DNA from 3 places in the Arthrobacter sp. R3-55 genome. Region 1 is predicted to be linked to each of the others. Evidence: riboswitches for the same ligand, from Rfam matches in the RefSeq annotation. Region 1 holds a riboswitch; each other region holds the start of a gene.
What was found. Region 1 has a riboswitch for cyclic di-AMP ahead of M1D51_RS16905 (C40 family peptidase). Riboswitches for the same ligand answer to the same signal wherever they lie in the genome.

Region 2: linked by a shared signal. The riboswitch ahead of M1D51_RS01505 (hypothetical protein) and the one ahead of M1D51_RS16905 (C40 family peptidase) in region 1 are both predicted to bind cyclic di-AMP.
Region 3: linked by a shared signal. The riboswitch ahead of M1D51_RS17880 (aggregation-promoting factor C-terminal-like domain-containing protein) and the one ahead of M1D51_RS16905 (C40 family peptidase) in region 1 are both predicted to bind cyclic di-AMP.

What each region holds. Positions count from the first base shown of each region.
Region 1 covers NZ_CP096423.1:3,698,052-3,705,307, reverse strand. Annotated here, with positions in the region: gene M1D51_RS16915 (metal-dependent transcriptional regulator) at 1-673, shown strand, start outside; cyclic di-AMP (ydaO/yuaA leader) riboswitch at 866-1,095, shown strand; gene M1D51_RS16910 (M23 family metallopeptidase) at 1,102-1,932, shown strand; cyclic di-AMP (ydaO/yuaA leader) riboswitch at 2,078-2,239, shown strand; gene M1D51_RS16905 (C40 family peptidase) at 2,244-2,990, shown strand; gene M1D51_RS16900 (NlpC/P60 family protein) at 3,089-3,862, shown strand; gene M1D51_RS16895 (HNH endonuclease) at 4,115-4,615, shown strand; gene M1D51_RS16890 (NTP transferase domain-containing protein) at 4,658-5,563, shown strand; gene M1D51_RS16885 (molybdopterin molybdotransferase MoeA) at 5,560-6,915, shown strand; gene M1D51_RS16880 (FdhF/YdeP family oxidoreductase) at 7,002-7,256, shown strand, end outside.
Region 2 covers NZ_CP096423.1:295,490-302,745, forward strand. Annotated here, with positions in the region: gene M1D51_RS01500 (PucR family transcriptional regulator) at 200-1,414, shown strand; gene M1D51_RS01505 (hypothetical protein) at 1,614-2,963, opposite strand; cyclic di-AMP (ydaO/yuaA leader) riboswitch at 2,966-3,110, opposite strand; gene M1D51_RS01510 (ATP-dependent DNA ligase) at 3,357-4,421, shown strand; gene M1D51_RS01515 (DUF6480 family protein) at 4,456-4,719, opposite strand; gene M1D51_RS01520 (alpha/beta fold hydrolase) at 4,832-5,590, opposite strand; gene M1D51_RS01525 (maleylpyruvate isomerase family mycothiol-dependent enzyme) at 5,638-6,303, opposite strand; gene M1D51_RS01530 (hypothetical protein) at 6,381-6,632, opposite strand; gene M1D51_RS01535 (helix-turn-helix domain-containing protein) at 6,713-7,132, opposite strand; gene M1D51_RS01540 (HPr family phosphocarrier protein) at 7,256-7,256, opposite strand, start outside.
Region 3 covers NZ_CP096423.1:3,916,860-3,924,115, forward strand. Annotated here, with positions in the region: gene M1D51_RS17855 (hypothetical protein) at 1-157, shown strand, start outside; gene M1D51_RS17860 (SixA phosphatase family protein) at 197-721, opposite strand; gene M1D51_RS17865 (winged helix-turn-helix domain-containing protein) at 1,112-1,978, opposite strand; gene M1D51_RS17870 (response regulator transcription factor) at 2,633-3,373, shown strand; gene M1D51_RS17875 (sensor histidine kinase) at 3,377-4,873, shown strand; cyclic di-AMP (ydaO/yuaA leader) riboswitch at 5,006-5,167, shown strand; gene M1D51_RS17880 (aggregation-promoting factor C-terminal-like domain-containing protein) at 5,173-6,015, shown strand; gene M1D51_RS17885 (dolichyl-phosphate beta-glucosyltransferase) at 6,186-7,190, shown strand; gene M1D51_RS17890 (pyridoxal phosphate-dependent decarboxylase family protein) at 7,187-7,256, opposite strand, start outside.

The DNA.
Region 1 (7,256 bases):
TGAGATGTATCTTCGGACCATTTTGGAGCTTGAAGAAGAGAACATCGTGGCTCTCAGGGCCCGCATCGCCGAGCGGTTGCGGCACTCCGGTCCCACGGTTTCCCAGACCATCGGACGCATGGAGCGCGACGGCTTGGTGATTGTTTCCAACGACCGCCACCTGGAACTGACCGAGGTGGGACGCAAGCGAGCCACCGAGGTCATGCGCAAGCACCGCCTTGCCGAGCGGCTCCTGGCTGATGTCATCGGCCTGGACTGGGCTTATGTCCACGACGAAGCGTGTCGCTGGGAACACGTGATGAGCGAGCGTGTGGAACGGCGGCTGTACGAACTCCTGGAACACCCGACCGAATCTCCTTATGGCAACCCCATCCCGGGCCTCGAAGCGCTCGGTGGCCTTGCAAGTCAGCCTTTCCCCCGCCTCGATGTCAACCTCCTCCAGGCGATGGACGGGTATGCGGCCAATTCCCACGTGGCGGTCACCCGTTTGGCGGAGCCCATCCAGGTTGAGCCTGAACTCCTCACCCAGCTGGATGAAGGCGGGATCCGTCCCGGAGCAGCTGTGTCACTCGAGCGCGTTGGCGAATACATCTCCGTCCGGGTCCCCGGTATTGAGGGAGCCCTGGAGCTCCCGCCCGAGGTGGCGGCGCACGTCTTTGTCACCGTCGGCTGACACGCCTTTCCTGACGCGGTGTCATATCTCACTTTTGAGCTGATGGCGCGCGTGTGACCTGCGGTTTTCCGCAATTAGTGATAAGGGGCCGGCTCATCATGCCTCTTCCTGTTGATAACGAATTTATTACTGCGGGCCTTAATCCCCTATAGTTATCTACTAGCGCTGATACCAAAGCGTTACCTGTTCCGGAGCCGAGCTCTGCCAGCGGAACAGGTGTGTCATCCACCACTGGCAGAGGCGGGGGAACCACAAGCGGCTGTCTAAAGAAGCAGCCTTGGGGTGAAGTCCGCAGCAGAAGTGCCCATTTACGCAAGTCCCTCTTGGGATACCTGTGTGCCGTGAGCGCTTCGTGCGGACCGGGTCTTTGAACTCTCTGACCCGAATCCGACAGCTAACTTCGCAGGCTTTTGAGAGAGGAACAGAGTTTGACAACGCAGAACGTCAGGGGCCGCCGCCGCGCGTCGGGCCCCGCTGCTGAGCTGCGGCCAGCCCGCGTCGTATCGGAGATCCGGCCACGCGACACCGAACGCCAGGTGCGCCGCCGTAAGAGCCCGTTACGCCAGGTAGCCGACTTCGCCGCAGCCAGTGGTGTCGGGCAGAAGGCCGGAGTTGCGCTTGCCGCCACCGGACTTGCCCTGACTGTAGGTCTGCCGGCCACCAGCCCGGTCATGGCAACTTCCGAATCAGGCCAAACCGAGGCAGCCCTGGCTGTCACCGGTGGCAGCCAGCCCGAAGTGTCGGCTGCTGCATCGGCAAAAATCGACTTCAGCCGCGCCGCAGTTGCCACCGCCGCCGATCCTGATGGCAAGCTGAAGCAATTGCTCAGTGCGCAGTCCGCCGGAAGCATCCAGCGCGCCTCGTCCACGGGCACCATGGCCAGCCCCCTCGATACACTGACCACTGCTTCCCCCTTTGGCTACCGCATCAGCCCCCTCACGGGTGGTTCCGGTGACTTTCACCGCGGTCAGGACTTCGTAGCCCAGTGCGGCACGGCAGTCCATGCCGCAGCCAGCGGCAAGGTTACCTTTGCCGGGTGGCACGAGTACGGCGGAGGCAACCGCGTGGTGGTAGACCACGGAAACGGCCTTGAGACCACGTATAACCACCTGTCCTCCTTCACCGTCAAGGTGGGCCAGACTGTCAGTCGCGGCGACACTGTTGCGCTGAGCGGCACCACGGGCGCCTCCACTGGCTGCCACCTCCACTTTGAAGTACAGGTCAACGGTGAAGTTGTTGACCCCATGGGCTGGCTTTAGTCCATTTGATGGTCGTCTCTCGCATTCGTGACACACCCCGTGACCTGAATGTGACATTCACGTTCAACTGTTGTACCGTACAAAGCGCATCGGCTTTTTAGGGGGCCGGTGCACTTGAGTGGATTGCCTAGCTCTGCCACCGCTCAAGGTCCGTTCGCATAAATCGTCTGGCAGGGGCGGGGGAACCACTTCTGGTCTTCGTAAGAAGGCCTTGGGGTTAAGTCGCAAAAGCTTCCTTGAAGCAGCGCGGCCGGATGACTCCCATCCGAATCCGACAGCTCACCTCGCAGGCATTGGGAGAGGCTACCTACGTGTCATCACGCACTACCCCTGCGCGCCATCGCGCCGAATCGGTTCGTACGAACCCTTTGAACACGCTTTCCAAGGCTGTTTCATCCAACGCCGGTACCGTTGGCCGTCAGGCCGTCGTTCTGGCAGCAGCCTCAGGCCTCGTCCTTAGCGTCGGTCTGCCGGCCCAGGCAGCAGACACCGACGTTTCCAAGTCGGAAGCCTCCAGCACCCAGCAGATGGTCACCACTGCAGTAGTCACAGCAGAGCCCACCGCTACTGTCTCCTTCGAAAGCCCCGTCGTGGCCACCAAGGAAGCTCCCAAGGTTGTCCAGCGCGCTTCGCAGGCCACCCAGCGGACCGCGGCCAACGGCAACCAGACCACCGCAGGCGCCGTGACCGCGAAGTCCTCCGAAGCCAAGGACGCTGCTTCCAGCGCCGCCGCTTCCGGCCTCGCTGCGATCGCCTACACCGGCATCGGCCACCCGTACGTTTGGGGCGGCACCACGCCCAACGGCTGGGACTGCTCCGGCTTCACCCAGTGGGTTTACGCCCAGGCCGGGATCAGCATTCCCCGCGTCAACGCCTGGACGGCCATGAAGCCCACCAGCACCCCTGCTCCCGGTGACCTGGTCATGCAGAACGGTGGAGCACACGTTGGCATCTACGTCGGCAACGGCATGATGATCAGCGCTTTGAACCCTGGACAGGGCACGCTCCTGCACTCGGCTGCCTCCACGGGCACCTCCTCCTTCTTTACCCTCCGCTAGAAATAATCCAGTTCGGGGTTCGCCGGCATGCCCCACGTGCCGTCGCACCAATGAGCCGCGTGTACCCCAACTGCACGCGGATACGAAAAGAGAAAACCATGACCAGTGCACCAAAGGTTGCACGGCATCGCGCTGAGGCCCCCAAGACCAGCTCGCTTGCCGTGATCGCCAAGGCCGTCAGTGAAAACGCCGGTGGCGTGGGCCGCCAGGCAGCCGTCATTGCCGCAGCTTCGGGTTTGGTCCTGACGGGCAGCGTGGCCGCCAACGCAGCAGACACCAACGTTGACCGCGAGTCCACCTCGACCTCCACCCTCGACGTCCAGTCGGTAGTGCAGGCGACCATCGCTGCGGACTCCACGGTTGCCATCTCTTACGAACGCCCCGTGGTCACCACGGTGCAGGCCCCGGTTCCTGTGGAGAAGAAGGCTCCTGCCAAGGTTGAAACCAAGAAGACAGCAGAAGTCACGGCCACTGCCGGTAAAGCCACGCTGGCGGTCAACACCGCGGCTCCTGCAGCAAAGGCTCCGGCCGCTGCCAGTGGCCTTGGTGCGGCAATCGCTGCTGCTGCCTACGCACAGCTCGGTGTGACCCAGGACTGCACCATGCTGGTGACCAATTCCCTGGCAGCCGTTGGCATCAACTTCCACGACTGGCCGGCCGGCTACCTCTCCCTTGGCCGCACCGTCAGCGCAGCGGAAGCACAGCCCGGCGATCTCGCTTACTACGCCAACGGTGGTCTGGCCGGACAGGCACACATTGCTGTGTACGTCGGCAACGGCAAGGCAGTCCATGGTGGATGGAACGGATCCACCACGGCACTGTTCAGCGTCAACGTCGGCTCCGGCCCGGTCTTCATCCGTGTGAACGGCTGACCCGGACTTACGCAAGGCAGCAACACCCCTCAGGCTTCGGCCCGCGGGGTGTTTTGCTTTAAGGCACTGGAACCGGTCCTCCTACCCTTAACCCGGCATGAACTTTTGCCGACACTGCACGGGAATCGACAGAAAGATTCGTTGATACGGCATATAAGTGCTTACCCTTATCTTGTCGATCCACAGCCCGTACAAGCAGAGGGCAGCCGGCCCTCGTGCCCCTGACGGGTGCGGCCGTGAAGAGGTACGTGCATGCGCACACTCGTTCTGAATGCTGGATATGAACCGCTGGCGGTAATAACATTCCGCCGGGCGCTGGTCCTTGTGTTGACTGGGAAAGCTAGCGTAGTGGCCGAAGGCGACGAGCCTGTCGTCGGGCCACAGGAGATTCTCGGACGCCCCTCCGTGATCCTCCTCAACCGCTACATCCGTCCCCGGTACAACAGGATTACTGCCGTGAGCCGCCGCGGGGTCCTTCGCCGCGACGGCCATCGCTGCGCCTACTGCGGGAAAACAGCCCACACCATAGACCACGTCCACCCCAAATCCAGGGGCGGCGCGGATTCCTGGGAAAACCTGGTTGCGGCGTGCTTGAAATGCAACAACGCCAAGAGCGACCATACGCTGGCTGAAATGGGCTGGAAGCTCCGTTTCACGCCAGGGGTTCCCCAGGGAACCATGTGGCAGATCAAGGAACTCGAGAAACCTGCGCCGGACTGGGACCCGTTCCTGTTGCCGGAATCCGCTGCCTGATCGATTTCTGCTGAACTCCGGCCGCCCCGGTAATCTGGGCGGATGGAGTTCAATGCCGTGATTTTGGCGGGTGGCAGGGCCACCCGCCTCGGTGGCGTGCCCAAGCCATCGCTGATGTACGACGGCGACACCCTCCTTTCGCATGCCCTGCAGGCGGCCCGGGGTGCTGCAGCGGTGGTGGTGGTGGGTCCGGAAGCTTCAGGACCGGGTGGTATGCCGTTGCCGGACGGGGTGCTGCGTGCACGGGAGGAGCCGGCATTTGCAGGTCCGGCTGCGGCCATCGCTGCCGGGTTGGCAGCACTGGAACGCAGGGGTACCGAGGCTCCGTGGACCTTGGTTCTGGCCTGCGACATGCCTTTTGCTTCCCGTGGGGTTGCTGATCTGTGGAGGGCGCTGGCGGCTCATCCTGGCGTGGAGGGTGCCATGGCAGTATCCGTCGATGGGCGCAAGCAACCTCTTCTGGGGGCCTACAACACCGCCGCTTTGGTCCGCGAGGTGGCCGTAGCTTCCCAAGGTTCCGGGTTAACGAACTCTTCGGTGTTCCGCCTGCTTGCTAGGCTGAACCTGCTGGACGTTGCCGTCCCCGCAGGCTCCACGGAGGACGTGGATACGTGGGAGGACGCTGCGGCCTTGGGCATTGACTACAAGTTGGAGGCGGACGTGAAGAGCCAGGAAGAGACGCTCGAGGAATGGTGCCGCACACTGCTGCAGGCATTTGAGCTTGAAGGCGTTGAAGTGGACATCAATGAAGTGCTTGCCGTCGCCGGAGTGGCGGCACATTCAGTGGTTCGTCCCGCCGCACCCCTCACCACATTCATTGCCGGTTACGCGGCGGGCATGGCCCGCGGCATTGGCCAGGCAAGCGATGACGCGTCCATGAACGCGGCGTTGGAACTGGCCCGCAACGTTGCCAAGGAGTACTCGGAGTCCGAGGCAGACACCGAATGACGGAGGCCCCCGCGGAGGGCCATCACGCAGCGCACACCTGGCAGGAGGCCCGGCAGCGCGCGTTCGAATGCGCCACGCCCATCCCGCCCGGCCCGGTGCCGCTCAGATCAGCCCTGGGCCGCACGCTCGCTGCCGACGCCCGGGCGGTGCAGGATATGCCGCACTACGCTTCCTCCGCCATGGACGGCTGGGCCGTTAACGGAAGTGGTCCCTGGATACTGAGCGAGCCGGGCCAGAGGCTCGCGCCGCACCAGGCAAGTCCCATTGTCACCGGTGGTCTGATACCACCCGGGGCCAAGGCAGTACTGCGCAGCGAGAGCGGAGTGATCACCACCGACGACGACGGACTGCCGGTCCTTGCGTTGGGCGGCGCCGCCAAACCGGGAGAACCCCGTAACGGCCAGCACATCCGCAAAGCCGCAGAAGAGGCAGCCGAGGGCGAGGTCCTGCTCGCCGCCGGAACCGTGCTCAACCCGGCCCACGTTGCCCTGGCTGCGCTGGCCGGCCTGGACCATCTGGAGGTTCTTGGCAAGCCGCTGGTCAGGTTCCTGCTGACAGGTTCCGAGGTTGTGGAACAGGGAATCCCGCAGCCCGGACAGGTCCGCGATACCTTCGGCCCGCAATTGGGTGCCGTGGTAGAGCTCCTGGGCGGCATTGCAGGGGACCGGCTCAGAGTGGGGGACAACTACGAAGAGTGGATTGCCGCCCTCCAGGACACTGAGCCGGCCATGGACGAGCTCGCAGCCGGTCCCTACGAGGAGACTGAACCTCCGGCCGACGTCGTCATCACTACTGGCGGGACGGGCCGTTCGGGGACTGACCACTTCAGGCGGGCGGTGGCAGAACTTGGCGGCCGGCTGCTGATCGATGGCATCGCCATGCGTCCTGGCCATCCTGCCGTCCTGGCTGAACTGCCCGATGGCCGCTTTATCCTGGGCCTGCCGGGAAATCCGCTGGCGGCAATGATGGCCTTGTTGACAGTTGGTGCGCCGTTGCTGGCGGCATTGGGGCATGGTCAGTTGCCCGAAGTGGGCGAGGTTCCGTGCGGCGCAATGATCGAGGCAGATCCCGGCCGGACGCGACTGACGCCGTTCAAGCTGGTGTACGGCCTGGCCTCGCCGGCGCAGCACGCTGGTCCCGGGATGATGCGGGGCCTGGCAGGCGCGGACGGGGTGATGGTGGTTCCGCCCCATGGAGTCCAACTCGGTGAGTTGGTCCCGGCGTTTGCGTTGCCCTGGGGCAAACCGTTGCCTGCGCCCGCGTCCGCGGAAGACAAGCCTCGCAAGGCCCCGGCACGGCAGGCAAAAAAGGCACCCTCCGGCCCCGTGGACTGGAGTGCGCTGGACGCCTGAGCAGTGGCCTCCCGTGGCCCGCGGTGAACCTCCTGTGCGCTGCAGCGAACCAGGAAAGGACGCCCACAAAGTGCAATGATGGACTCATGAACAGGCATGCTCCCGAACAGGACATCAATGAAGATGACCTGCAAATCCACCCGCCCAAGCAAGCCGCCGCCGGACTTAAGGCTGTCACGGTGGCCCTTGAACGCGGATACGCCCAGGCCGGAGTAGGCCGCACGGTCCGTTCCATGCTCAGGGTCAACCAGCACGATGGCTTTGACTGCCCGGGATGTGCGTGGCCGGAATCCATCACGGGCAGGCGCAGTCCCGCCGAGTTCTGCGAGAACGGCGCCAAG
Region 2 (7,256 bases), 1.4 Mb from region 1:
ATCGTTAGCGGCCTCTTCGGCCGAAAAATGTGTTGCGGGCTGTGATTCCAGAATAAATCCGGCTGTGAGGCAGGCGACATGGACGCCAAGGTGCGGGCACCGATGAACCCCGTAAATTCAAGGATCCGGCATCATTTGACTCGACATTTGTCGAGCCATGGAGCGTCAGGTGTCGCCTGCTGTTGGTAAGCTCTGGAGGATGCAGCAAGACGTGGAGCAGATCGTTGAGCGGGTGGCGTTGAAGCTGGGCCGCGGCCTCTCCCTGGAGGACCTCGACGGCGTCCTCCTCGCCTACAGCTCCAACCAATCCCATGCCGACCGGGTCCGCGTGAACTTCCTCCTGAGCAAACGGGTCCCCGGCGATGTCAGCGTCTGGCAGCTGTCCCACGGCATCGCCACAGCGGTCCGCCCCGTTGTGGTTCCCGCAAACGAGGAACTGGGCATGCTGGGCCGCGTCTGCGTGCCGCTCCTGGTCCGCGGATTCCGCGTGGGCTACTTGTGGGTCCAGCTGGACCTTGAAGAGCAAAGTGCGACGGCGATACTCGCCGAACTGCCCGGCGTGCGTGATGAGCTGGACCTGTTGGCGGGGTTGCTCCTTGACTCCAACACGGCAGAGTCGGAGTTCCGGCGCAGGCGTGAGCAGGAGTTCCTCTCGGCCTGCAGCGGCGAATCGAACGCAGTGGCTGCCGTGGCCGGATGGAAGGAAATCCAAGGCCGTGGTCCATGGCAGCTGGTGACCATCCTGGACGCGGACAGTGCGAGGTCCGACGTCGATCCCATTGCCGCGACCCTGACCCACCGCTCGGCCGCGCTGCAGTCCACCATCGGCGTCAATGCCGCGTTGTTCAGCGCCGGAACGGAGACGCACTCGGTGGTCCTGTTCCGCGAGTCCGGTGGGCGGGCAGACCATGCGCAGGTACTGGTGCACTATCAGCTGGAGCTAGCCAAGCGTGCCGGCCGTAAGGTGGACCGGGTGATCCTGGGAATCAGCGAGCCGTTCCAGGTCATCCGGCAGCTCGCGGGAGCGTACCGGCAGTCGAAGGTTGCGGCGCAGGCGGCCGCCGTCGATCAGCCCCTTGGCGAACTCGTGGACAGCCGGACGGTGGGCGTCTATCAGCTCTTCGACCGTCTCCTGGCGCCGGGCGGCTGGGATGACACCGGCTCAGTGCACTTCCGGACCCTGGAGGACCAGGACAAGAACGGCGAGCTCCTGCCCGTCCTGGAACTGCTGTATGACAGCGACGGTTCAGTACAGGACGTCGCCGCCAAACTTCACCTCCACAGGAGCAGCATCTACAACAGGCTGGGCCGCATCCGCCAGCTCATTGGCGCTGACCCGCTGAGCGGCGCAATCCGCCTCGAATTGCACGCCGCTTTGAAGGCCCGGCGCTGGGCGGGCCGGCCGCGGATCTGAGCGTTGAACCAAAAGGAGGCGGGCACCCGGTGTGGGTGCCCGCCTCCTTTTTGGCGTGTGCTGCTCCTGGTTCCCTACGAGCGCCTCAAGCGCTGGCAGCTCCAGCGGCCCAGCCGACGCCGGAAGGTGGCTGTGCGGCTGCTGCTGCAGTACCGGCTGTGCCAGCCTACGTGGGTGGTGATGCGGGGAAGCCGGGTGCTCATTTGAGGGCGTCCTTTGCGGAGTCAAGGATCTGGTCGAGCGCAGACTGGGTGGGCGCCGGCGTGGTGGACGCGGTGGGCTTGCCCGTGGGACGTGGCTTGGTGGTCTGCGTGGGGGTGGGAGTAGGGCTGGGGCTCGGCGTAACGGTCGGGGGAGTTGTTGGCGTCGGGGTGGCCGGCGGCGTGGTGACGGTGTCCGATGGCACATCGCTCGGAACCGGTGCCGGAGCCGGCGGTGTGGGGACCGGACTGGTGGTGCCCGGTGCCGCAGCGATGGTCGCCGGCACTGCGGACGGGACCCAGACGGGGTCAGCCAAGGAAACTTTCGGCGTGGGAACGGACGACGGCGACACTGGCGCAGGTGCCTCCGGAACCGTGGCCGGTTGGCCGGCCGCCGACGTCGCAGCAGCTGAGGCGGACGGAGAAGAAGCCCTGGAGTAGGAAGCGCTGGGGGCCGGCGATGCGGAACCCGAATTCCTGTCGGCGCCGCTGGCTTCCTGCGCGGGTGCCTCCTGGCCGAAGAACGGCAACTCGAGGGCCTGCCCCACGGTGCCGGCCGTCAGGACCAGGCCGAGTGCACCCGCCACCACGGCCATGCGCTGGCTGATGTGCTTGACCGAAGCCGCCTTCACCAGGACCGCCTGGGGTTCGCGTGTAAGCGACGAACCGCCCAATCCTGACCGGGAACCCGGCCCTGGCTGTGAACCCTGCCCGGAGCGTGAACCCGTGGGAGCGCCCGACTGTTGGCGAACGTCCTTCCGGCTAGCCAGTGAGGCCGATGCCGAAGCAGCCGCAGCAACCGGGGCCGGGGATGTAGCCCGGGCCGGCGAAGCGGGGGTCGGCGCGGCAACGCGTGTCACGGGTGTGGTTGCAGGCTCCGGGTTTGCGGACACGATCGGGATGGCGGCTGTGGCCGGCTCGGACGCGGGCTGAGGGTTGGTCGGCTGCTCGGAGGCCTGAACGATCGGAATGGCGGCGGTGGCCGGCTCCGGGGTGGTGGGCTGGGGGTATGCCGGCTGCTTGGGAGCCTGGACGATCGGAATGGCGGCTGTCGGAGGCCCGGGCGTGGTGGATACGCGGGCTTCGGCTTGCGCGGCCTGCTCCTGCTCGGCGGCCCGCTCCCGCTCGGCTGCCCGCGCGGCCGCCCGCGTGGTGGGCGGCGCGACGGTGGGAATGGCCGCAGTGGGGGCGTCCGGCGTCGTGCCTGAAATTTCGGGAGTTTCGGGTGCAGCGGTACTTGCCTGCACGCTGCTGGAGGATCCGCTGGGTTGGGCCCGGCGGCGTCCGGTTGGCTTGGTGCGCTCGCCTTCAGTTCGGGCGCGGCGCGGCTGATCCATGGTTGGGGACATGGTGGTTGCCTCTCAACGCCTTCGAGGTTAGCTGTCGGGTTCGGACGAGGCCGTCCGGCCGCCGTAGCGGCTTCACCCCAAGGACTTGGAAAAGTCCGGGAACTTGTGGGTCCCCCGCCTCTGCCGCGGGTCTGGCGGATTCCGGAGTGCGGCAGAGCTCGGCGTCATTCCGGAAGCGGCCCAGCGGAGATACGGGTCGCCCTACGACGGTACATGAGCAGGAAAGTAAAGTCACATTAATGTAACGGACGGTACGTCTAGCCAAGCGGCAGGGTTCTATGACCTACGCTTCGGGGCTGGCAAGGCCGGAGCGCCAAGCACTGCAGCCAACACGAGCAAGATGTCCATGGCCTAACACTAGCTTCGGCGGGCACCTGCAGGTAGACATTGTCTATGGACCTGCCCGTGATGCCACCCGTCTCGCCCATGCTCGCCAAGTCAGTTCCGGCCATTCCTGATGTTGGGCACTACGAGCCCAAGTGGGACGGGTTCCGGACCATCGTCTTCAAGGACGGTGACGAGATCATCCTTGGCAGCCGCAACGAGAAGCCGATGACCCGCTACTTCCCTGAGGTGGTGGAGGCTCTCAGGAAGAACCTGCCGGACAAATGCGTGATCGACGGCGAGATCATCCTGATCGAGGGAACGCGGCTCGAGTTCGAGGTGCTTCAGCAGCGGATCCATCCGGCGGACAGCCGGGTGAGGATGCTGGCCGAGAAGACTCCTGCGTCCCTGGTTGCGTTCGATATCCTCGCGCTCGGCGACGAGAACCTCATGGATAAGCCATTCTCCGAGCGTCGGGCCATCCTGGAAAGTGCGCTCGCCAAGGCCAAGCCGCCCGTCTATGTGACTCCTGCTGTAACTGACCTTCAACGGGCGCAGGAGTGGTTCGTGCAACTCGAGGGCGCGGGCCTGGACGGCGTGCTGTCCAAGCCGCTGGATGGTGCGTACCAGCCCAACAAGCGGGTGATGTTCAAGACCAAGCATGAGCGCACTGCGGATTGCGTGGTGGCAGGTTTCCGCTGGCATAAGACCGCAAAAGTAGTTGGTTCCATGCTGCTCGGCCTCCACGACGACACTGGTCGGCTGCATCACGTAGGAGTGGTGGCATCGTTCCCCATGGCCAAGCGAGAGGCCCTGGTGGCTGAGCTTGAGCCCTACCAAGTGGACCTCGGTGAGCACCCGTGGGGCGAGTGGGCCAAGCAGGATGAGTCTGCCGGGGGTTCGCGCATGCCCGGCGCCCAAAGCCGGTGGAGCGCAGGCAAGGATTTCTCCTTCGTCCCCCTGCGCCCCGAACTGGTGATCGAGGTGGCTTACGACTACATGGAGGGGGACCGGTTCCGGCACACCACCCAATTTCGCAGGTGGCGGCCGGACAGGACCCCCGAGAGTTGCACGTACTCACAGTTGGAGGAACCGGTTGCGTACGATCTCGGCGAGATCCTGAGGTTGCCGTAGCCGTACTGCCTGGACGTTGAGCCGTGGCAGCTGGTTACTCTTCGTGCCCTTGGTCGCTGCTCATGCTGCCCTCGGCCGGCGGCGTTTCTCCCGGGGGTACCCCGCCGCCGGGTTCCAAGCCCGTGACGTTGCCGTCGAGGGGGTCGGGGTTGGCGGAGGCTGCGGGATCCTCGTCCTCGTCCTGGCGCATGTCGGGGTCCTCGTGGATGCTGTCGGCATCGGCCGTAGTGTCAAACGGCCCGGTTGCGCCGCTTGCGCCGAAGCCCTGGGTTTGTTCATTCGAGTCTTTGTCGGTCACGATCAGCCCTTTCGTAAGCAAACTTACTAATGCGCTTGCTTTGTCAGCCTAGCCGGGAGCAGCTGACTCAACAAGCGGGCGCAAGCCGGGCGCCGGCGTCGTGCGTTGATACTTAGCGGTTTGGCGACGTGGCGGCGACGAAGCTCCTAATGGCCTCGGCCACAGCTTGGGGACGCATGTGTTGCGCCACGTGCCCCACCCCAGGGATTTCCACCAAACGACCCTGCGCGACTACCCGCGATAACCGCAGCGCCCAGTCTGGCCCTGCCACATGGTCACGGCTTCCACGCAGAATCAGTACCGGCACCTGTACTCCGGCCAGCCGTTTCTCCGTGGGGTAACCCATCATGACGGGAAGCTCCGTGAGGTACCAGCGTGGACCACACTTGAAGTAATCAGAGATGACGATCCAGTTGGACGATGGGCTCTCCCGGAGCAATCCGTCCAGGAACAGGGCCAAGGACTGCCGGCGAACGTTCTTGTGCCGGGAATCCACCACCGGACCCATCAGCACCAACTGACTGATCTGCTCCGGAGCATGCAAGGCCGCTTCAATGGCAAACTGCACTCCCATCGAGTGCCCCACCAGCACGTAGGACTCGATGCCGCAAGTCTTAAGTGTCTCCGCAATGTACGCGCCGTAATCCTCCACGGACAGCTGGCGCCCAGGCTTGGGCGTACCGGCAAAACCGGGCAGGTCAAGCGAGTAGACAGGTGCACTCGCGGCCAGGACTGCATGCAACCGTGCCAAATATCTGTGCGATACCCCAATGCCATGAATCAGGATGTACGCAGGCTCGTTCCGGGGCTCTGCGCCCGGTTCCGGGGGAGGCGTGCCTTCGGCCCAGAGAATCCGTCCCGTCAGGCCCATGACGTCGACGTCGGCGGACTGCAGGGTTGCTGCCTTGGCGCGCGGGTTCACTGGGTGCCCACGCGTTGCAGGAACACTGGAGCCCCCGGCCCGCTCACTTCGGCGTGCCCGATCGGACGCCCGGACACGGCAAGCAGCAGGGCCATTGCCGAACCCTCAACAGTGGGACCCTCCCCGTGATCAAAGGATGCGTCAGTAGCCACCAGGCGCCAGCCCTCGGCCACCTCTTTGCCTCCGCCCATCTTGGTGGTGGTGCGCACCTGGTAGTGGAGGGCTGTGGCGACATGAGCTGCCGGGTAGTGACGGCGCAGCCCCAGCGGGCGGCGGATGTCCTCCCCGTGGACGAAAGCTTCCACCAGCCGGGTGGCCAGTCCTGCAGGCGGACCCGATGTCCGGGAAGCCACAGCCTGCAACTGGACCAAGGGCTTGGCGGGGTCGAGGGCTCTTTCGCGCTCGACTCCCACGGCGTTGTCGCGGTCGAAATCCATCCGGGCGGCCAACATCCGGCGAATGAAACCGAGGCGAGTGGTCTTGGCGCTGTCGATCACGTGTGCCAGTACATCATGGACGTCCCAGCCAGGGCACAGCGAGGGCGTCTTCCACTGGGAGGGCTGGAGCGGTTCAAGATCCCGGATCAGGGCACGGCGTTCCTCATGCACTACGGGCCACACAACGGAAGGGGAGGTCAGAGCCATACCGCTATTGAACCCCATGGCCCGGTCCGTGGCGCTCTCCGGCCCCGGCGGTTCCGGGAAGCCGTGTACCGTCCGCGTTTCCCCTGAGTCACCGGCTACTCCCTGGTGGCGTCGTCGGATTCGCTGGGGTCCGCCGCCGGTTGCGGAGACTCAGGCGCGGCAGAAGCGTTGGCCGCACCCCGGCGTCGTGCGATTTTTGATTCCGTCCACATGGCTACGGCTACGAATACTGTGCACGCAAACATGAAGGTTGCCACAAAGTTCAACCCCATGGCAGAGCCCAAGGGTGCGGCGAGGGCCATGGCGGCCAACCCGGCCACGATATGCCACCCTTTGAAATTGCCCACCGATCAAGCGTAACCCCGGCTTTAAGGGGTGCTGGTCCGTTGACTGGGATCGTTGCTTGATCCTTATCACTCCGAGACCATCAGCCGGCGTCGGAGTCATTTTCCCCTGGCTGGGCGGCTGTTGTTTCAGAGTGTTTCGTCTTCTGCGTTTCCAGCCACGCCATGATGGCCGCCTGGCGGATCCGACGATGCGTTCCGCGGTACTCCACGGGAATTTCACCGCGGTCGGTCATATTGCGCAGGTAGGTGTGCGAGATGCCGGCGAGCTCCGCGGCCCGCGAGGTGGTGAGCATTTCCTCCACGCTGCTGACCGTCACGGTTTCACCCCTGCCCAGTCTCGCGAGGAGGTCGACGACGGCGTCCCTCGCCTCGTCCGGCAGGCGGTGGACCGTGCCGTCCACGAACACGGTGATGTCGTTGCTGTCCTGGAGGGAGCGCGCCAGATTCCTGGCGTCATCGGCCGGGAGTCCTGCTGTGACGCGGGGAGCTATCAATGCCATGGCAGAAGCCTAGCGCGAGCCGGGTGCTGGCAGGCCCCGGCCATTTAGATGGCTCGCTGCGTGATAGACGACTCCTGCCCTCTAACACGCAGCAAACCATCGAATCGGGGAGCCCGGAGAAAGC
Region 3 (7,256 bases), 220 kb from region 1:
CGAATACATGGCCCCACAGTTGCCGGTGTACATGTTCGACGGCGAATACCTGATCGCGACCGGTCACGGGGAAGAAGCAGCGGGCCTGCCTGTGTTCGAGATTCGATGCATGTGCATGCCCCAGTTGGCCTATGGGGACCCCGGCAACCCGCAATAGCCGAGCGTTCCAGCAAACACCGCCGCTGCGGCCGCGGCCCTACGCGCGGGGCACCGTGAAGTGCGTCAGCCGCGCGTCCTGACCGTCCAACTCGGCCCAGGATTTCTCCGTCTCCATTACCGTCAACGCACTCGTTGGGTAACGGGTAGCGGCATCCATGTAGGCATCGTGGTCCGAATCGCGCGAGGCCAAGTGCATGGCGAGATCCTGGACCCCGGGCATGTGCGAGATGATCATCAACGTGGTGACGGTATCGGGGACATGATTGATGACCGTCAACATGCGGTTGGCGGAGGCTGAGTACAGGCCGTCCTCGAGTTTCGGCGTCGGCGCTTTGTCGCCCAACTCATCGCAGACCCAAGTGCAGGTCTGCCGGGTCCTCAGCGCAGACGAGCACAGGATGAAGTCCGGCACCACACCCTGCTGGAGCAACCATCTGCCCGCGAGCGGAGCCTCCCTGTGGCCACGTTCTTCAAGGGGACGCTCATGATCAGGTACACCCATGGGCCAGTCAGCCTTGGCATGCCGCATGATCACGAGGCGCTTGATGTGGTGGTCGCTCATGAAACAACCCTATCCGCCCCCCCGGCTCGCGGCGGTTCCTGACCTTCTTTGAGAATAGAACAGGCTATTAGCAACCTGATGCGGTTGCCCCAGGGCTTCCGGCGCATCAAACAGGGTCACGACCCCACGCACCCCGGTCCCCCACCACCTACTTTGAACTCCATACGCCCCGAACACGCGGAGGCAGCGGGCGTGCCAGGGGGCCTCTCCAGCCAATGTAGGTGGTAGCCGCACACAACCTGGCGCCCCGGACCCTTCAGCCGCGGAGGCCAATCCTCGTCAGGGCACGAAAAAGCCGAAAGGCGGCATATCCCGACAGCGCCATTGTCGCGCGAAGAATGAGCGCAGGCGCAGAGGGATGTTGCCGCCTTTCGGCTGCAGTAGTACTACTTAGATCGAGTATTCCGGAGCGGCCCAGACGATGACCTCGGGGTGCTCGTAGAAGCGGTAGCCCTGGCCGCGGACCGTGCGAACAGTGTTGGCAAGGCGCCCCAGCTTGGAGCGGAGGCGGCGGATATGGACGTCGATGGTGCGCTCGTTGGGGACCTCTTCGGCGTTGCGCCACAGGCCTTCAAGGAGTTCGTCGCGGCCCACGGTGCGGGTGCCGTTCTCCACGAGGTAGTTGAGGAGTTCGAATTCCTTGAATGTCAGGTTCAGCGATTCGCCGTCAAGGTGCACTTCGCGGCGGGCGAGGTCGATCAGCACGCCGGAGGGGCGGGATTCCTGCTGCGGCGCCGGGCGGGCGGTTTCGGTGCGCTGGCGGGCGGTGACGGTGGGGTCACCAAAGGTGGAACGCACGACGTCGAGTGCGGACCCGGGCGCGCCGGCGGGGGCTACTGCCACGGCAGCATAGCTCTCTGCGCCGGTGACGAGGGACTGCGCATAGGCGCGGATTTCCTGGGCCAGCTTGGCGATGGAGGTGCCTGCGGCCGCTGCGGTCTCTTCATCAATGCCCATGTAGAGCACGAAGCCACGGGCTACGTTGTCGTTGGCAACGGGGCGGAGCCTGTCGGACTGGGCAATGACCGGCGTAGGCGCAGTCATGGGTGCCGGCTCGGCGGCGGGTACGGCGCGCAACTGGCCATAGGAGTTGGGGTTGTAACCCTGCGGAACATAACCGGGAGCCTGCTGGCCTGCACCTTGCTGGGCGGGGGCGTAGCCGGGGCGGTTGCCGAAGCCGGGGCGGAGCCCTGCGTTCGACGCGGCCTTGTTGGCGTTACGGACGGAGATGTGGACGTATCCAGATGCAACTGACATGGAGTGCTTACCTCAAAAGTGAATAGCCGTCATCGCGGCTTCGAATGCTGGTTGTCCCCGCAATGAGTTTGGGGAGGGGCGCCCAACGCTGGGCTAGGGGGCGAATGCCTGAAACTTCTTGGGGTGGAAAGTTAGGCTTGCATTCGACAACAGCGGTCATCATGGCCAGCGGGTGTGCTGGGCCAGGTTGCTGCGGCTGCAGGTGCTGTTGAGTTCTTGTTCACATTGGAAGTGTGCAACGTAACAATGGCAACACGCAAGTAACAAAGCGCAGAACCGTCCACATTTTGAGACGGAGGGGTCTATTGTGCCGTAAATCACAATTCAGCCGACGGGATAAATGAACGCCATTTCATTCGGCTCGCGCAGGAAATAATCGCCATCCAGTGAATATTCTTCGGCTGATGAGGCATGATGTGCATCTTCATTCCCGCGAACGGCGCACCTGCGGAATCTCACGATCTGAAACAGTTGTTGTCCAATCGTGGACGGCCTTCTTCAGGAATTTTCGCATGAAAATCTGCTACAAGCCGTAGAAAGCGTATTTTCCGGACGCTACCCGCCCCTTGACTCCCATCTCGTTACTGTTGACTTCACAGCGTCCTCACAGGATCGGCAAAGCGATCGCTAATCAGCAGAACAGAGAGTTGTCCCATGGCCTCCTCGCACTCCATGACCAACAACCTTCCCCAGCTGTCCCACCCGGACGGTTCGCCGATCCGCGCCTTAGTGGTGGATGACGAACCCAGCCTTGCCGAACTCATGAGCATGGGACTGCGCATGGCCGGCTGGTCGGTAGCTGTGGCCGAAGACGGTCCGGAGGCTGTGAAGCTTGCCAAGGATTTCCGGCCCGACGTCCTGGTGCTGGACGTCATGTTGCCCGGATTCGACGGCGTAGAGGTCCTCAACCGCATCCGCGCCTTCGCCCCCGAAGTGCCCGCCCTCTTCCTTACCGCCAAGGACGCCGTGCAGGACAGGATCGTCGGATTGGCTGCCGGCGGCGACGACTACGTCACCAAACCTTTCAGCATGGAGGAAGTCCTCCTGCGCCTCCACCGACTGGTCCAGCGTTCCGGCGTCGCCGCCATGGACACCGCGGAGTTGGTGGTGGGTGATCTCACCCTGAACGTGGACACCCGCGAAGTCACGCGTGCCGGCGAGGACATTCCCCTCACCGCAACCCAGTTCGAGCTTCTGCGCTACCTCATGGAGAATCCCAAACGTGTGATCAGCAAGGCCCAGATCCTGGACCGCGTGTGGGATTACGACTTCGGTGGGCAAGCCAACATCGTGGAGCTCTACATTTCCTACCTTCGCAAGAAGATCGAAGCCAACCATCCGCCCATGATCCACACAATCCGCGGTGCCGGCTATGTCATCAAGCCCGCGGACTAGGCGTTGAGCACACTTTCAGGGGTGGCCAGAAAGTCCCGCCGGAGCTGGCTGAACCCCTCCACCTGGCATTTGCGCACCCGGCTGGTCCTGGTGGCGATGGCACTGCTGGTCGCCATCTGCGGGGCGGTGGGTGTGGTCAGCTACGCCTCCATGGACATGGTGTTCAACAGGCAGCTCGACAGGCAGCTTGAGCAGGCGTCCAGCCGCGCGAACGACTTCGGCAGGCCGCCGTCGAACTTTCCCTCCTCACCTTCGGGGAAGCCGGACCCGCTGGAGGCGCGGGGTCAGGCCGCCGGAACGCTTAACGCCAGGATCGACGGTTCCACCGTCCGCAGTTCCGGGCTCATTGACGCCCAAGGCAACCGTGTTGCCTTGTCCCCCGAGGATGAGCAAGTGCTGTTGGCACTGCCCAAGAGCGGTGATCCGGTGGATCGTTCCCTCTCCAACGGGGACTATCGGCTGGTGGCGGTCGCCCCCTATGGTGACGTGATCGTCACGGGCCTGCCTCTCGCGGACAAACAGAGCGCCGAGGCCTCGTTGGTGTGGACCATGGTGCTGGTCTCGCTGGGCGGACTGGTCATCATCGGCCTCGCCGGCACCGTCATCATCCGCCGGACCATGCGGCCTTTGGAGCAGCTCTCCGAGGTGGCCACGAAAGTTTCGCGACTACCGCTCGACGCCGGTGAAGTGGCACTTGCGGTGCGCGTACCGCCGTCGGCCTCTCATCCCGGAACGGAAGTGGGCAGCGTAGGCCATGCCCTGAACCTGATGCTGAACAACGTCTCCAGCGCCTTGGAAGCCCGCCAGGAAAGCGAAACCAAGGTGCGCCAGTTCGTCGCGGACGCCTCACACGAACTCCGGACGCCGCTCACTGCCATCCGCGGTTACACCGAACTGCTGAGGATGACCGAACACTTCACAGATGACGGCTGCAAATCCCTGGCGCGCGTGCAAAGCCAGTCAGAGCGGATGACAACCCTGGTGGAGGATCTCTTGCTGCTCGCCAGGTTGGACGAGGGCCAAGCGATCAAGGTTACCGATGTGGACCTCACCCAGTTGGTGATCGAAACGGTCAGCGATGAGAAAGTCATGGCACCGGACCACGTGTGGCAACTGCAACTGCCGGAGGAACCCGTCACGGTCCGCGGCGACTCCATCCAGCTGCACCAGGTCCTGGCAAACCTGCTGTCCAATGCCCGCAAACATACCGATGCCGGCACAACTGTGGTCACGGCCGTTATGCTCTCGGCCGATGGCAGCGCAGTGGTGACCGTGACCGACAACGGGCCGGGCATTCCAGAGGATTTCCAAGGCCGCATCTTCTCCCGCTTTGCCCGGGCCGATGCCGCGAGATCGGGTTCTGAAGGGACGTCGGGACTAGGCTTGTCGATCGTGGAATCCATCGTGGAAGCGCACGGCGGAAGCGTGGAAGTGACGTCAAAACCGGGTCGCACCGAGTTCGCCCTGCGACTACCAACCGTCACCGCCGAAGAGATGTAACGAACTCGGCAAGGCGACTCACCGGCGTCGTGATCTCTGTTACCTAAATGTGACTTCTGCGAATTCCTCCTGTACCGTCGAAAGGGTGGGTCGCCCCAACTGGCCCGCATCCGGGATGCGCCGAGCTCTGCCACTTCCCGGAGTCCGTTCTTACTCCGAGGCAGAGACGGGGGACCCAGAGTCTCCGGGCCCAGGCATTTATGCCGGACCCTTGGGGTGAAGCCGCAGCGACACGCGCGGCCGGATGACCTCATCCGAACCCGACAGCTAACTCCGCAGGCGCTGAGAGGTAATCACACATGTCTGAATTTAACGATCAGACGCGCCCTTCCGCGCGTCACCGCGATGAGCACAACGCACCGTTGACCAAGTCGCAAACCGTCCTCAAGAACGCTGCCCGCCAGGGTAAGTCCGGCCACCGCATGTCGGTTGTTGCCGGCGTCGTGGCCGCTGCGCTGGGCGTCGCTTCGCTCGGTACTGCTGCCAACGCCACCCTGAACCTCCCTGAGGCGAGCCGCGTTGCAGAGACCCAGGCTGCTGCCCAGGTCAGCACCAACAAGACAGCCGAAATCTCCGCTTCCTTGGACGCAGCCGCCGCAAAGGGCGCTGCTGACCGGGCCGCTGTGGACAAGGCCGCTGCTGAAAAGGCTGCCGCCGAGAAGGCCGCCGCCGACCAGGCCGCCGCTGAAAAGGCTGCCGCCGAGAAGGCCGCCGCCGATCAGGCTGCTGCGGAGAAGGCAGCCGCTGATGCTGCAGCCAAGCAGGCCGCCGACGCCGCTGCTGCCGCCGAAAAGGCCGCCGCCGAAGCTGCTGCCGCCGCCCCGAAGGCCGTGGATGACCCCGCCGCCGCCAAAGCCTACGCTGCCAGCATCCTCGGCAACTATGGCTGGAGCGCCAGCGAAATGACCGCGCTGAACACCCTGTGGGAGAAGGAATCCAACTGGAGGACCACTGCCACGAACGCTTCCAGCGGCGCTTACGGCATTGTCCAGTCCCTGCCTGCTTCCAAGATGGCCACTGCCGGTGCTGACTGGCAGACCAACTACCAGACCCAGATCAAGTGGGGCCTGAACTACATCAAGGAGCGCTACGGATCCCCGTCGGCCGCCCTGGGCTTCCACCTGGCCAACAACTGGTACTAAGCCACACTGCCTGAGGACCGCGCCGGTTGCCGCCGTTCGCACCAGTAACCACTGGAGCGAATGGCGGGAACCGGCGCGGTTTTCTGTTTTCACAGGTGACCGCCGTAGCTCACAGTGGCGTCACAGCCCGCGCCTAAAGCACTCATAATCGGCGGGGCCATTCTGAAGACATGACGCTCACAAATCCCACCACCAGCGCTCCGCCGCGACGCTTCCACTCGGCGCGCTTCGGTGGCGGGGCGGCAACTTATTCACAGCAGGACCTTGCAGGGCCACAACCCCGACGCTCCCCCATTGACACCCGTGCTGCCGTTCCTGTTCTGGACGTCACCCTTCCCGTCGCCAACGAGGAAGCCCGTTTGGAACGGAACCTGCGTAGGCTTCACTGGCATCTCACCGACTCGTTTCCCCACAGCTTCCGCATTACGGTTGCGGATAACTGCAGCACTGACAACACCCTGAGGATCGCCGAGCGCTTGGCCCGGGAGCTCCCTGAAGTGGTGGTGGTGCGGTTCCAGCAAAGGGGGCGCGGAAACGCACTCCGCCGCCTCTGGCAGGTCTCACCGTCACCCGTGCTCGCCTATATGGAAGCAGACCTTTCCACGGACTTGTCGGCCCTGGCTCCCCTGATTGCACCGCTGCTCTCGGGCCATTCGGATATCGCCGTCGGCACGCGGCTGGCACGGAGCTCACAGGCGGCCCGCAGTCCCCAGCGCGGATTCATCTCCCGAAGCTACAACGCCCTGCTCCGCGCCGTCCTGGGCACACGCATTTCCGATGCCCAGTGCGGGTTCAAGGCCGTCCGTGCCGACGTCGTGCACCACATCCTTCCATTGACCAAGGACGATGGCTGGTTCTTCGATACCGAACTCCTGGTGATCGCCGAACGGTGCGGACTGCGCGTTCATGAAGTACCCGTCGACTGGACCGACGATCCCACCTCAAGTGTCGACGTCGTACGCACCGCGCTTGCCGACCTGCGCGGCCTGGTGCGCTTGGCTCGCGACCTTGGCAGCGGGCGTGTTCCTTACAAGGAGGTGCGCAGGGAGATCGGCCGGACACCGGCGTCGGGAACGGCGGCGTCGCGTCTGGGACCGCTTCTGCGTTTGGTTGGTTGGGCCGCAATTTTCGCAGGGGCATACACAATGCCGCACTTCCTCCACGTCATCGGCTAAGCCTCCGGCTCGGCCTCCACCGCACCCCTCACAGCGGCAATGGACGCCGCAACATCGCCGGCATCC